2 regions of the Pseudoclavibacter chungangensis genome follow, and region 1 is predicted to be linked to the other one. Evidence: riboswitches for the same ligand, from Rfam matches in the RefSeq annotation. Region 1 holds a riboswitch; the other holds the start of a gene.
What was found. A riboswitch is a leader RNA that binds a small molecule or an ion and turns the genes downstream of it on or off. The one in region 1 is predicted to bind thiamine pyrophosphate.
Positions count from the first base shown of each region.

Region 1 (7,189 bases):
CCGCGAGCGAGTCCGAGTCGCGCAGGGCCGCCGTCAGCCACCGCTTCGCCTCGCCGACGGCGGCGGGCCACGACCCGGTCCGCACGCGAAGCGTCGCGATCGCGGACGAGAGCGAACATCCCGTCCCGTGCGAATTCCGCGTGTCGACGCGGTCGGAGGTGAACTCGACGATCTCGCCGTCGGGCGCGACGAGCGCGTCGCGCGCGGCCGGCCCCTCGAGGTGGCCGCCCTTCGCGACTACGAGCACCCCATGGTCGGTGGCGAGCCGACGGGCCTGCTCGAGCAGTTCGTCCCATCCCGAGGCGGGCGGCGCCTCGACGAGGGCGGCGAGCTCCGGGACGTTGGGCGTCACGAGATCCACCTCGGCGAGGAGGGCCCGGATCGCCGCGACGGCCTCACCCGAGACGAGCGAGTCACCGCTCGCGGCGATCATCACCGGGTCGAGGACGACGAGCGGCGGACGCACCGCCGCGAGCCAGGCCGAAACGGCGGCGACGATGTGCTCGTCGAACAGCATGCCGATCTTGACGGCGTCGATCTCGACGTCGTCGCTCACGGCGTCGAGCTGCTCGACGAGGAACGCGGTCGGTGGAACGTGGATCGAGCGCACGCCCTGGGTGTTCTGCGCGACGAGTGCCGTGACGACGGCCATGCCGTACCCGCCGTTCGCGGCGATGCTCTTGAGGTCGGCCTGGATGCCCGCGCCGCCCGTCGGATCGGTGCCCGCGATGCTCAGCACCCGGGGCGGGGGTGCACCGGCATCGCGTCCCGTCGTGACGGCCGAGGTCGTCGCGTCGCTCATGCCGCCGCCTCCCAGACCCGACGCAGCTCCTCGGCGGCGGCCCGCGGGTCAGCTGCGGCGCAGATCCACGACACGACGGCCACGCCGTCGAGCCCGCCCGCGCGGAGCTCCGCGACGTCGCCGGGACGGATCCCGCCGATCGCGACGGCCGGCAGCGATGTTCCCCGGGCGAGGCGTGCGACCTCCTCGACCCCGATCCCCGCGGGTGCGTCGCGCTTCGACGCCGTGTCGCGCACGGCGCCGATACCGACGTAGTCGACGAGCGCACCGAGCGACGTCGCCTCGGCGAGCTCGGCGGGTGTCGCGGCGCTGAGCCCGAGCACGGCGTCGGGCCCGATGAGCGCCCGCGCATCGCGGGGGTGCAGATCGTCCTGCCCGAGGTGCACGCCCGCGAGCGCCGCACCGCGGGCTCGCGCCGCGAGAAAGACGTCCACGCGGTCGTTCACGAGCACGGGCACGTGCGCCGGCACCGCCGCCGCGACGGCGACGGCGAGATCGACGAACGCGCGCGCGGCGAGATCCTTGGCGCGCACCTGCACGCTCGTCACGCCGCCGGCGACGGCGAGCGCGACGGTGTCCGGCACCGTCCGGCCCGCGGCGGCGCACTGGTCCGGATCGGTCACGAGGTAGACGGCGAGATCGATGCTCACGACACACGTCCCGCCCGGACGATGTCGTCCGCCGTGAGCGCGTCGAGTGCATCGAGGAACGCGACGGCGAACGATCCGGGGCCGTTCGCGACCGCGGCCGCGAACTCGGCGGCGACCGCGTAGGCGGTGCAGGCCGCGACCGCGGCGTCGATCGGCCGCTCGGCGACCGCCGCGAACGCGGCGACGACGCCCCCGAGCGCACAGCCGCCACCCGTGACGCGGGTGAGGAGCGGATCGCCGTTCGCGATCCGGACGACGCTCTCGCCGTCGGTCACGAGATCGACGGGGCCGGAGACCGCGACGGCGCCACCCGTCGCGTTCGCGAGTGTGCGGGCCGCGTCGAGGGCGTCATCGACGTCCTGCTGCGAGTCGACGCCGCGCCCCGTCGCGGTCGCGCCCGCGAGCGCACTGATCTCGGAGGCGTTGCCGCGGATGATGGTCGGCCGTGCGGCGAGGAGCTCGGCGGCGAGCGCGGTCCGGACCGGCAGGGCACCCACCGCCACGGGGTCGAACACCCACGGCGTCCCGCCCGCGGTGGCGCCCGCCGCGGTCTCGAGCATCCCGAGGCGCTGCTCGCCGCTCGGCGTGCCGAGGTTCACGAGCGAGGCGGACGCGATGTCGCGAGCGAACAGTTCCGCCTCCCCCGGCACATCGGCCATGGCGGGGCTCGCACCGATCGCGAGGAGGGTGTTCGCCACGAAATTGACCGTGACGACGTTCGTGACGCACTGGACGAGCGGTGTCGTCCGGCGCACCTCCCCGAGCAACTCGGCGGCGGACGTGAGAACAGCAGATGGCGTACGCGTCATGCGCGACATCCCTTCGCTAGTACGAACTAGATCAGGTTCGACGGGTGTGATCTCAGCCCCGGTGGGGCACCCCGTGTCACTCTCCGCGGAAGGCTACCCGACTCGAGCGCCCGGCGACACCGCGACCGCCACCCACCCTGCAACCGCACCCCGCACTCCTCGGCCCTCGCACCGCCGTCCTCGCCCCTCGCACCACCGTCCTCGCCCCGCCGCGCGCCACGACGCCGCCCGCGCTCGCGTTCGCGCTCCGTCGAACAGCATCCAGCCGGGTTGTTGCTTCCGGGCCGCGGGCCCGGTAGCAACAACCCGGCTGGATCGCTCCGCGCGATGACGCGATGGTGGGAATCGGCGCCGCGATCGGGTGACGCGGTTGACGCTTGCTCGCGCGGGGAGGATCGTCGCACCCATGCGACCGAGACTCCTATCGTCCGCGACTTCGCGGCCCGCGCCGGGCACCACCGCCGATTCGCCGCGGTCCGTGCCGGACCGCGCGACCGACTCGTCACGGACCTCGCCGGACGCCACCGCCGATTCACCGCAGTCCACCCCGGACCGCATCTCCGACTCGCCGCAGCCTGTGCCGGAGCGCCCCGCCGCCGTCCTTCGGTCCGTGTCGGATCGTGCGTCCGCCGTGGTGCGGCACGCGCCGGGGCGTGCCGCCTGTGCGGGTCGGTGCGCCGACCGAGACGGGGCGTGGGCCGCATGAGCGCGCGCGAGGTCGACGTCATCATCATCGGCGCGGGACCCGTCGGCGAGAACGTCGCCGATCGCACGCGCGCCGCCGGGCTCGAGACGGTACTCGTCGAGCGCGAACTCGTCGGCGGCGAATGCTCGTACTGGGCGTGCATGCCGTCCAAGGCGCTCCTCGGTCCCGGCCGCCTGCTCGCCGCGGCGCGCGCGCTCCCCGGCGTCGCCGAGGCCGTGCGCGGCGGGCTCGACGTCGCCGCGGTCCTCGACCGCCGCGACGCGTTCACCTCGCACTGGTCCGACGCTGGCCAGGTCGACTGGGTCGAGGGCATCGGCGCCGAGCTCGTCCGCGGCACCGGGCGGATCGCGGGCGAGCGCACGGTCGAGGTCACCGGCGAGACGGGCGAGGTCACGACGTTGCGGGCGCGTGCCGCGGTCGTCGTCGCGACGGGCAGCACGGCACTCGTCCCCGACATCCCCGGACTCGCCGACATCGCACCGTGGACGAGTCGGGAGGCGACGAGCGCCCATACCGTGCCGAGCCGCCTCACCGTCGTGGGCGGCGGCGTCGTCGCGACCGAACTCGCGAGCGCGTTCGCCTCGCTCGGCAGCCGCGTGACGATGCTCGTCCGGCACGAGGTGCTGGGCGCGTTCGAGCCGTTCGCGCGCGAGCGCGTGACCGAGGGGCTGCGGGCCGCCGGCGTCGACGTCCGCACGGGTGTCGACATCCGTCACGTCGCTCGCACCGCCGATGGTGTGCACGTGACGACCGGCGACGGCGACATCGTGTCCGACGAGGTGCTCATCGCGACAGGTCGCGCGCCCGCGAGCGGCGACGTCGGCCTCGACTCGGTCGGCATCGCTCCCGGGGGCGCACTCGACGTCGACGACACGATGCTCGTCCCGGGCACCGACTGGCTCTACGGCGTCGGCGACGTGAACGGCCGCGCGCCGCTCACCCACCAGGGGAAGTACCAGGCCCGCGCGGCCGGTGACGCGATCGCCGCGCGGGCGGCGGGCCGCACACCCGACGACGCGCCGTGGGGTTTCGGCGTCGCGACGGCGGATCACGACGCGGTCCCGCAGGTCGTGTTCACCGACCCCGAGGTCGCCGCCGTCGGCCACACGGCCGCGTCGGCGGCGGACAAGGGGCGGCCCGTCCGAGTCGTCGACGTCGGGTTCTCGTCGGTCGCGGGCGCCGCACTCGAGGGCGATCGCGATCAGGGCGCCGCACGGCTCGTGATCGACCGCGAGCGCGACGTCGTGATCGGCGCGACCTTCGTGGGTCCGGCCGTCGCCGAGCTCGTGCACGCGGCCACGATCGCGATCGTCGGGGAGGTGCCCGTCGGCCGGCTCTGGCACGCGGTCCCCGCCTACCCCACGGTCAGCGAGATCTGGTTGCGCCTGCTCGAGGCGCTCGGCCGTCCGGAGGCCTGACACCGCCCTGGACCATCACGCGCCCGCACCGCGGGACGGCGCGGCGTCGTCTCGTTCCGGCGCGGACCGATCGGCGGTCGGCGCGCCGACGAGATCGTCGAGACGGGCGCCGAGCACACGGAGGGCACGCTCGAAGCCGTCGAGGTACGAGCCCATGTCCCCCGTGTCCCAGCTCTCGTTCGCGATGCGATGGGCGGCCGTGATCGCGGCCGCCCCGGCGCGGATCCCGACGTCGTCGGCCGGTGCGCCGGTGCGCTCCGCGAGCCACGCGGCGAGCCCGGCCTCGAGGTCACGGAGCGCGAGCAACCAGGCCGAGTACAGCGACGGCGTCTCGCGCAGGAGCGACACCCGGTCGCGATCGGTCTGCAGCTCGGCATCGCTCGACAGGAACCGGCGCACACAGTTCGACACCGCGGCCGTGACGGGAAGGTCGCGCGGTTCCCGCCGGAGCGCGTCGAGGAACGGCTCGAAGGTGCCCGGCGAGTGCTCGAAGACGATCGCCTCCTTGCTGCCGACGTAGCGGTACACGGTGCGCTCGGCGACGCCTGCGGCCCGCGCGATCTCGGCGATCGTCACCTCGTCGAAGCCGCGCTCCCGGAAGAGTGCGATCGCGTGCGTTCGAATGCGTCGCTGCATCTCGGCCGCGCGAATCTGCCAGCCGGGGCTCCGCGTCATCGGCACAGCGTAGCAGCGCGACGACACCCTGACATGGACTGCCACATTCACTTAGGCTGCCCTAATATGAAGCGCGTTCCCAACGCTCGCCACACGGCGAGGACGTGCGCCACCCACTGGAGAACCCATGCCACTGCGTCGAACCTCGCTCCTCGCTCCACCGCTCCTGCTCGCGCTGCTCCTCACCGCGTGCACCCCGGCGACGGGCGAGGACACGGCCGAAGCCGCGTGCCACGACGTCGAGCACGAGCTCGGTACCGCCTGCGTCCCCGACGACCCGCAGCGTGTCGTCGTGCTCGATCCGCTCATGACGCTGCCCACCCTCATCGAGCTCGACGTCCCCGTCGTCGGTGCGGCGAGCATCTACCCGGACGGCGCGGTGTTCCCCGACTACCTCGATCCGGCGGATCTCGAGGGCATCGAAGTCGTGGGCGGCATGCTCGATCCGAGTCCCGAGGCGATCGCAGCGCTCGACCCCGATCTCATCATCCTCGACGCCACGAACGGCGCGTCCTCCTTCGATCGCATGCAATCGATCGCACCCACCGTCGCGGTGCCCTACGCGTTCTACAACGACGCGTGGCTCGACGACGTCCGCTTCCTCGCCGGCGTCGTCGGGAAGTCGGCCGAGATCGACTCGGGCATCGCCGCCTACGAGACGCGCGCCGCCGAGGTCGCGTCATCGCTCGGGACGCGCGGCGGCGACCTCACGCTCACGCGCGTCGACGTCTACGAGGGGTCGCCGCTGTACTACCGCAGCGGGTGCACGTGGTTCGGCACCGTCCTCACGGATGCGGGCGTGACCCAACCGTCCTCACAGCAGCCCGACGACTGCACGATGTTCGACTACTCGACCGTCGTCGTGCCGCTGTCCCTCGAGGAGCTCTCCGTCGTGGACTCGGCGACGATCGTCGGCTACCAGCAGAAGACGGACGGCGTGAGCGCCGATGCGAGCCCGTTCACCGCGCTCGAGGGCAATGAGCTGTGGCAGGCGCTGCCCGCCGTGCGCACCGGGTCGGTGCACGTCATGGGGGATGCGTGGGGGCTCGGCGTCTCGCTCACGGCGGCCCACGTGATCCTCGACGACCTGGAGACGACGGTCTTCCCGGTGTGACCCGGTGCGGGCGTGGCTCGGCGTCGGCTCAGGACGCCGGGAGGGGCCACACCCCCGACGTGCCGCGGCGGTGCGAGTCGACGAGGTGGGTGTCGATCATGCCGATCGCCTCCATGAGCGCGTGCATCGTCGTGGGCCCGACGAAGCGGAACCCGTGCGCGCGGAGGGCCTTCGCGAGCGCCGTCGACTCGGCCGAGCGCGTCGGGATCTCCTCGAGTGTGCGAGGAGTCGGCGTGCGGGCCGGACGGAACGACCACACGAGGTCCACGAGGCCCCCACCGTCACGCAATGCGACGGTCGCGCGGGCGTTCGCGATCGTCGCCTCGATCTTGGCCCGATTGCGGACGATGCCCGCGTCGGCCAGCAGCCGCTCGACGTCGGCATCGCCGTAGTCGGCCACCGTATCGGGTACGAAGCCGCCGAACGCGGAGCGGAAGGCGGGCCGCTTGCGCAGGATCGTCGCCCAGCTCAGCCCGGACTGGAACGCCTCGAGACTGATGCGCTCGAACAGGCCGGTCTCGTCGCGCACGGGCAGGCCCCACTCGGTGTCGTAGTACTCGCGCAACAGCGGATCGCTCGCCGCCCACGTCGGACGCGCGAGCCCGTCGTCGCCGACCACGACACCCGAACCCGCGTCCGCTCCCGTCGTCGCTCCATCACCCATCGTCGTCCACCCTCCGCTCGACATCGCCCGTTCCCGACTGCGTCAACCGTCTCACGCCCCTCGGACGTGCGGGCCGGTCGTTCTCACGGTGCGAGGCCCGTCGAGCGCAGCGTGAGATTGATGCGGCCCGAGGCGAGGCCGATGCCGCTCGGGGCGGTGCCCGGGTGGATCCGGACGACACCGTGGAACGCGAGCCGTGCGGGGCCGCCGAACACGAACAGGTCACCCGACGCGAGCCGGATGTCCTCGTACGGCCGTCCGCGTCCCGCCGTGTTGCCGAACCGGAAGGTGCAACTGTCGCCGATGGAGATCGACACCACGGGCGCGCCGGACGGTTCGTCGCGGTCCTGG
Region 1 covers NZ_JACCFV010000001.1:451,993-459,181, reverse strand. The annotation lists gene HNR16_RS01980 (bifunctional hydroxymethylpyrimidine kinase/phosphomethylpyrimidine kinase) at 1-802, opposite strand, end outside; gene thiE (thiamine phosphate synthase) at 799-1,452, opposite strand; gene thiM (hydroxyethylthiazole kinase) at 1,449-2,261, opposite strand; TPP riboswitch at 2,253-2,345, opposite strand; gene HNR16_RS01965 (dihydrolipoyl dehydrogenase family protein) at 2,964-4,385, shown strand; gene HNR16_RS01960 (TetR/AcrR family transcriptional regulator) at 4,401-5,060, opposite strand; gene HNR16_RS01955 (iron-siderophore ABC transporter substrate-binding protein) at 5,188-6,174, shown strand; gene HNR16_RS01950 (DNA-3-methyladenine glycosylase I) at 6,203-6,838, opposite strand; gene HNR16_RS01945 (alpha-ketoglutarate-dependent dioxygenase AlkB family protein) at 6,922-7,189, opposite strand, start outside.

Region 2 (7,189 bases), 630 kb from region 1:
AGATGTCGGCCGAGAACTCGACCTCACCGCGGGCCTGGTCGATGGGCTTGCCCATCTCGCGGACGATGATCTCGGAGAGCTCGTCGATGCGGTCGCGGTGCAGTTGCGCGACCGCCCCGATGAGCGCGGCACGTTCGGCGACGGTCGTGGCGCGCGACCAGTTCGTGTACGCGGCGAACGCGCCCGCGACGGCCTGCTCGACGTCCGCGGCCGATGCGGTGGGGAAGGTCTCCCCCGTCTCGCCGGTGGCCGGGTTGACGACCTCGTAGCTCGTCATGAATCCTCCTTGAATCGATGCGATGGTTCCGCGTCTCCCGAACATAGGGCACGACCCATCGGATCGGTGGGGTGCGGCCGGGAATCGGCGGACGGTCCGATCCTAAATGAGCGCCGTTAGTTTTCAATGGGTGCGCCGGACGTCGCACGCACGGCGCCCCGTTCACGTCTCCGTCCGAGGCGGAGCACCGCGACACCGACGAGGACGAAGCCGAGGATCTGGCTCAGGAGCACGGTGCCGTCGTCGTTCGCCTCGAAGGGCACGAGCCGCAGGCCGATGTGCAGACCCCAGTGGATCCCGACGCTCCCCCAGACCGACCCCGTGACGTGGAAGAACGCGGCCGCCGCGAATCCGAAGGCCCCCGCCGCGAGCGCGTAGAGCGACCGCTCCCAGGCGCCCTCGGCGCTCGACTGCGAGACGAGGTGCAGCACTCCGAACAGGAGCGAGCTGAGGACGATGACGCCCCACGCCGGCATGCGGCCACGCAGCGCACTCATGAGGTGTCCGCGGAAGACGAGCTCCTCGGGGAACGCCTGGCTGCACAGCGCGTACACACAGCTCAGCACGAGGAGCAGCGTGAGCTCGCCGGGGCCGACGGTCTCGGGCGCCGTGAATCCCCACGCCCCACCCGCGAGGACCTGGCCGACGAGCGCCGACGCGGCGACGATCGCGAACGCCGCGAGCGCCGCGGGCACGACGAGCCACAGCCGGGAGACGGGCAGGATCCCGATGGTGCGGAACGGCAGGCGGGCGAGCCGGCGGAGCAGGAACACGACGAGGATCGCTGTCGCGCACATCGGCACGGCGATGCCGAATGCGAGGAACGACGCCGTGACCGGGGTGAGGTCGTCCCCCGCGAGCGGCGCGAGCAGGAACTGCGCGAGCATGCCCGCGGGGATCATGACGACGAGCGTGAGGACGCTCGAGACCGCGACGGTCACGGGATGCCGCCAGAAGCGCACCCGTCGTGTCGCGAGGTCCGTCGTGGCGGCGTCGTGGCCGGGAGCCGGCCGCGGCCGCCCGGCGGGGCCCGCGAGCGGCACCGAGTGCGCCCGCGCCGCATCCGTGTGAGATGTCCCGTGGTCCGACATGTCGTTCCTCCGTTTCGCCGGTCGAGCACCGTCCCTCGATCGTCCGTCGACACCGCCTCGCACCGCGCGTCCCGAACGGCACGCATCCGCATGACCAAGGTCACGACCTCGGTCCGCCGCGAGCGCCCCGACGTACATTCGCTCTATGTCGCATCGACCGCTCGGACGCGCGCACCCGCAGTACATCGACCTCGCCTTCGCGCTCACGCTGGCCCCGGCGGTCATCGACTTCCTCGTGCAGTCCGCCTGGTCGCTGCTGCCGCCACCGTGGCTCGGCGCCCTGAATCTGCTCGCGGTCGTGGGGCTGTGGTTCGTGCTGCGCTGGGACCGGCGCCGACCGGTCGTCGGCGTGGCACTCGCGATCCTGTTCGTGCTCGTCGCGCTCGCGCTCGGTCTGACCGCCTCGGCCGGTATGCACCTGTTCGTCCCATTGCTCGGTTTCGCGAACCTGTCGTTCGTGATCGGCCCCCGTGTCACGACCCTCGCGGTCGGTGGGGTCGTCCTCCTCCTTTCGGTGACGCAGTGGCTCGTGTTCGACGGGGAGCCGGGCACCGTGCTCGGCACGGGCCTGCTCATGACCGCGGGCGGCGGACTCGCCGTCGCGCTCGGGGCGACGGCCGCGCGCGCGGAGGGGGAACGCGACGAGGCGCTCGCGCTCGCCGCACGCATCCGCAAGCTCACGCTCGCCGAGGAACGCGCGCGGATGAGCCGCGAGATGCACGACTCGGTCGGCCACCACCTCACGGTCGCGACGATGTCGCTCGGTAACGCGTCGTTGCTGCGCGGCGGCGACGAGGAGGGCGCGTGGACGCAGATCGAGGGCGCTCGATCGAGCGTCGAGCGTGCGCTCAGCGAGACGCGCCTGTGGGTGCGCGCCCTTCGGCCGACGTCGCTCGACGAGCGCGGACTCGTCGGCGCGCTCCGAGCCCTCACCTCCTCCTCCGGGGGCATCGACGTCCGCCTCGACGTCGAGGGACCGGCAGACGAGCTCGCGGCCGAGGCGGCGCTCACCCTGTACCGGGCCGCGCAGGAGGGGGTCGCGAACGCGGTGCGCCATGCGGGCGCGAAGCGGGTGTCCGTCGCCGTGCGGGTCGACGGAACGGCGACCGAGTTGCTCGTGGTGGACGACGGCGTGCCCGCGCACGAGGTCGTCGAGGGATTCGGTCTCTCGGCCCTGCGCGAGCGGGCCGTCGCGCTCGGCGGCACCATGACCCTCACGCCCGGTTCCCCGGATCGGCCCGGCACGACCCTCCGCGTGCACGTCCCGTCCCACGACATCGACGCGACGGGGCGTGCCGGATGATCCGCGTCCTCGTCGTCGACGACCAGCCGCTCATCCGCGATGCCCTCCGCGTCATGCTCGGGACGACCGACGATCTGCGGGTCGTCGCCGACGCGGCCGACGGCCTCGGCGCCCTCGACGTGCTCCGATCCGTGGTCGTCGACGTCGCACTCGTCGACGCGCGCATGCCGGGACTCGACGGACCGGAGCTCATCGAGCGTCTGCGTGAGCCCCATCCGCGAGTGCCGTGCATCGTGCTCACGACGTTCGACGACGAGGAGCTGCTGCTCCGGGCGCTCGGCGCGGGCGCGAAGGGATACCTCCTGAAGGACGCATCACCGGGCGACATCGGCGACGCGGTCCGGCGCGTGCACGGGGGCGGGACGGTGCTCGGTTCGGTCCCCGCCGAACTCCTCGTCGCTCGAGTCCTCGCCTCACCCCGGGGCGGGCCGACGACAGCCCCTGATCTCACCGAGCGCGAGCGCGAGGTGCTCGACGCCCTGCTCGAGGGACTCTCCAACCGCGAGATCGCGCAGCGCCTGTTCCTCTCGACGGGCAGCGTGAAGAACGTCGTCACGAGCGTGCTGCGCAAGCACGGCGTGCGCGACCGGGCTCGCCTCATCGCGCACTACGCGCGCTGATCGGCGTCGCGTTGCCCAGGCAACGGCGCGACCCGACGCGCGCGCATAGATTCGGGGCATGACGAGCCCCGATGTGTCCCCCGTCGACCTCGCTGCACTCGGCACCGAGCTGCTCGACGCGGCACGCTCGGCCCCTGCACGACGGGCCGCCCGATCGGTTCACGCGGGCGAGCTGCTGCGACAGACGGTGCTCGCCCTGCTCGACGGGACGGCGCTCGGCGAGCACGAGAGCCCGCCGGAGGCGACGCTGCAGATGCTGCGCGGCCGGGTCGTGCTCGTCGGCGACGGACGGGAGTGGGACCTCGTGGCCGGCACGCTCATCGGCATCCCGCCGGAGCGGCACGCCGTGCGTGCGATCGAGGACAGCGTGTTCCTCCTCACGGTCCGGCACGAGGCGCCCGCGAGCGGGACGATCGCCGACACGACGCGAACGGGAGCGGAGCGATGACCGACGAGACGAGGGTGCCGTTCGAGGAACGCGCGGCGGCGAACACGCCGGGACACTGGCTCCTCGCGCGGCTCGGGAAGCGGGTCCTCCGCCCCGGCGGGCTCCGGCTCACGCGCCGCCTGCTCGCGCACGCCGACATCGCGGGGGCGGACGTCGTCGAGCTCGCGCCGGGGCTCGGCCGGACCGCGATCGACGTCATCGCCGCGCATCCGGGCTCGTACACGGGTGTGGAACGTGATCCGGACGCGGTGCGCCTGACGGCGCGCGCCGTCGGCGACGCGGGGCGCGTCGTCGAGGCCGATGCGGCCGAGACGGGGCTCCCGGCCGCAAGCGCGGATCTCGTGATCGGCGAGGCGATGCTCACGATGCAGTCCGAGCGCGGCAAGCACGCGATCGTCTCGGAGGCCGTTCGGCTGCTCCGGCCGGGCGGTCGCTACGCGATCCACGAGCTCGGCCTGCATCCGGACGACCTCGATCCGGACGTCACGAGCGCCCTCCAGCGGGACCTCGCCCGCACGATCAAGGTCAACGCCCGGCCGCTCACGGTCGCGGAGTGGCGCGCGCTGCTGGAAGGCGCCGGGCTCGTCGTCGAGTGGACGGGCAGCGAGCCGATGGCGCTCCTGCAGATGCGGCGGAACCTGGCCGACGAGGGGCTCGTCGGCACGCTGCGCATCCTCCGGAACGTGCTGCGCGACGCCGATGCACGGCGACGCGTGCTCGCGATGCGTCGCCTGTTCGCCGCGAACGAGGACCGGCTGCGCGGCGTCGCGCTCGGTGCGAGACGACCGGCACGCTGACGCGTCGGCGGGCGTTCCGCGCCCGACCGACCGTCAGCGCGGCGCGGGGAGCCCGAGCCGTTCGCGCAGCGTCGTCGCCCCGGCGTCCTCGGCGAGCGGGCGACGACCGCGTCGGCGCAGGATCGGGACGACGTGCTCGACGAACTCCTCGATGCCGCCGGGCAGGGTCGGCGGCATGAGATTGAATCCGTCCGCACCACCCGCGTCGACCCAGCGTTCGATCTCGTCCGCCACCTGCTCGGGCGTCCCGATGAAGGTCGCGTGTCCCCCGCCGGCCGCGAGGACGCCGAGGAGTTCACGGACCGTGGGGTTCCGGGTCGCCACGATCCTGAGCACGGTCGCGTAGCGTCCCTTCGGCCCCTCGAAGGACGAGAGCGGTGCGAGTTCGGGAACGGGCGCGTCGAGGTCCCACTCGCTCGTGTCCCGGCCGACGAAGAACGCCAGTTGGCGGAGGCTGTCCTCGACGGGCAGCAGCTCGTCGAGGGCACGACGCCGCTCGCGCGCCTCCCGCTCCGTCGACGCGACGTGCGTCACGAGTCCCGGCATCACGGCGATGCCGTCGGGGTCGCGGCCGAACGCGCTCGCTCGGCGACGGACGTCGTCGCGGAACTCCCGCGCCTGTTCGAGGTCCCACGCGACGGCGTAGATCCCTTCCGCGGAGCGGGCGGCGAGGTCTCGGCCCTGCTCCGACGCCCCCGCCTGGAACACGACGGGGTGTCCCTGCGGCGAGCTCGGGACGTTCAGCGGGCCGGCCACGTCGAACGCCTCGCCGTGATGGTCGATCGGACGCAGCGCGTGCGCGTCGACATACGAGCCGTGACGATCGGCGCGGATCGCGTCGCGCGGCCACGACCGCCACAGGCCGCGCAGCACCTCCACGAACTCCGCCGCCCGCGCATAGCGCTCCGCATGCGGTGGGAGCCGCTCCATGCCGTGGTTCCGCGCCTCGTCGTCGGTCATCGACGTGACGACGTTGATCCCGGCCCGACCGTGTGAGACGTGGTCGAGGCCGGCGAGCTGGCGGGCCGCGTGGAACGGATCCCAGAACGTGCTCGATACCGTCGTGATGAGTCCGATCCGTTCGGTCGCGGCCGCGATCGCCGCGAGGGTCGTGATCGGTTCGAGGAGCCAGAGCGGCCCCCGCGAGACCGCGCCGACGCCGAGCGCCTGGCCGTCGGCGAGGAAGAACGCGTCCAGGCCGCCCCGCTCGGCGGTGCGGGCAAGCTCCGTCCAGTAGCCGATGTCGCCGAGCCGTTCCACGCTCGAATCGGGCGCCCGCCAGGCCGCGGAATGGTGCCCGCAGCCGAATGCGAACAAGCCCAGTCGGATCGTGCGGCGTGCGTCGGTCGTCGTCATGGGCCGTGGTCCTCTCGGCGAGTGGCGAGGTCCGCCCGAGGTCTCGTCCGGCCGCGTGCGGCTCCGCCGCGACGGGTCCGACGACGATGCCCGGACATTCCCTTCGCCAGTACGAACTGGATCAGGTTCGACGGGTCTGTTCTCAGCCGTTCGCGACGGCACCCCGTGTCACTTCGGCCAGCATACGCACGCCCGGGCCGCCGCCGCACGGGCACATCCTCGCTCGGTGCGGCCAGGTGGTCTCAGGACGTCGCCGGGGTCCGGAGCGAGCTCGTCCCGTCGCGCCACATGGCGATCGGCAGGTCCGGCGTGTCGAAACCGGGCACCACACCGGTGCGCTCGAACCCGTGGCGCGCGTAGAGCCGGGCACTCCGCTCGGTCGACGCCTCGAGGTATGCCGCCGCCCGACCGACCGGCGCGTCGAGCCGTTCGGGTCGCGACTCGATGAGTGCCGAGCCGACACCCGTCCGCGGCCCTCGCCCGCGGTGCCGCCCACGGCCTCACCGATGACGGCGTCCGCATCGCATCGCATCGCATCGCATCGCATCGCATCGCATCGCATCGCATCGCATCGCATCGCATCGCATCGCATCGGCGAGCATCTCCGCAACGGCCTCGACATCCGTGTCGGTCGCGGCGTGACGGGATTCATGGCTCATCGTCGGGTCAAGTTCCGAGCTTCTCGAGCCCGTCGGCTGCACGCCCACTGAACCGTGGGCGTCCGCGACGCGGTCCGCACATCCGCCGATCGACACCCCGCGTCCTCAGTCGGCCACGAGCCCACCGTCCACGACGAGGTTCTGGCCCGTCACCGCGCGGGACCACGGTGACGCGAAGAAGAGGACGGCATCGGCGAACTCGGTCGGCGTCGTGACGCGGCGCAGCGGCGTGCTCGCCGCGATCGCATCGAACACGGCCGCGGGGGTCGCGGCGCTCGCGTCGGTCGTCCGCAGCAGCCCGCCGCTGACCATGTTGACCGTGATGCCGCGCGGCCCGAGATCCGATGCGAACGTGCGCGTGAGCGACAGGAGCGCCGCCTTGGCAGCGGTGTAGTCGTGATACGGCACGACGGGGTTCTGGAAGAGATTCGTGCCGATGTTGACGATCCGGCCGGACCCCGCCCGCTCGAAGCCGGACAGCGCCGACTGCACGGTGTTGAGGGCGCCCTCCACGGAGCCGGCGAACTGCGCGGCGAATGCACCGTAGGCGATCTCGTCGGCCTTCGCGCGGCCGTCCCCGTCGAACGAGAAGTCGACGAGCGCGTTGTTGATGACCGTCGTCACGGGACCGCCGAACG
Region 2 covers NZ_JACCFV010000001.1:1,082,363-1,089,551, reverse strand. The annotation lists gene HNR16_RS04870 (NAD-dependent succinate-semialdehyde dehydrogenase) at 1-277, opposite strand, end outside; gene HNR16_RS04865 (CPBP family intramembrane glutamic endopeptidase) at 394-1,368, opposite strand; gene HNR16_RS04860 (sensor histidine kinase) at 1,514-2,671, shown strand; gene HNR16_RS04855 (response regulator transcription factor) at 2,668-3,291, shown strand; gene HNR16_RS04850 (cupin domain-containing protein) at 3,350-3,739, shown strand; gene HNR16_RS04845 (class I SAM-dependent methyltransferase) at 3,736-4,536, shown strand; gene HNR16_RS04840 (LLM class flavin-dependent oxidoreductase) at 4,570-5,892, opposite strand; TPP riboswitch at 5,973-6,068, opposite strand; gene HNR16_RS04835 (3-oxoacyl-ACP reductase) at 6,657-7,189, opposite strand, start outside.
Region 2: it holds a riboswitch for thiamine pyrophosphate, as region 1 does, so the genes downstream of both, HNR16_RS04840 (LLM class flavin-dependent oxidoreductase) here and thiM (hydroxyethylthiazole kinase) in region 1, are expected to answer to the same signal.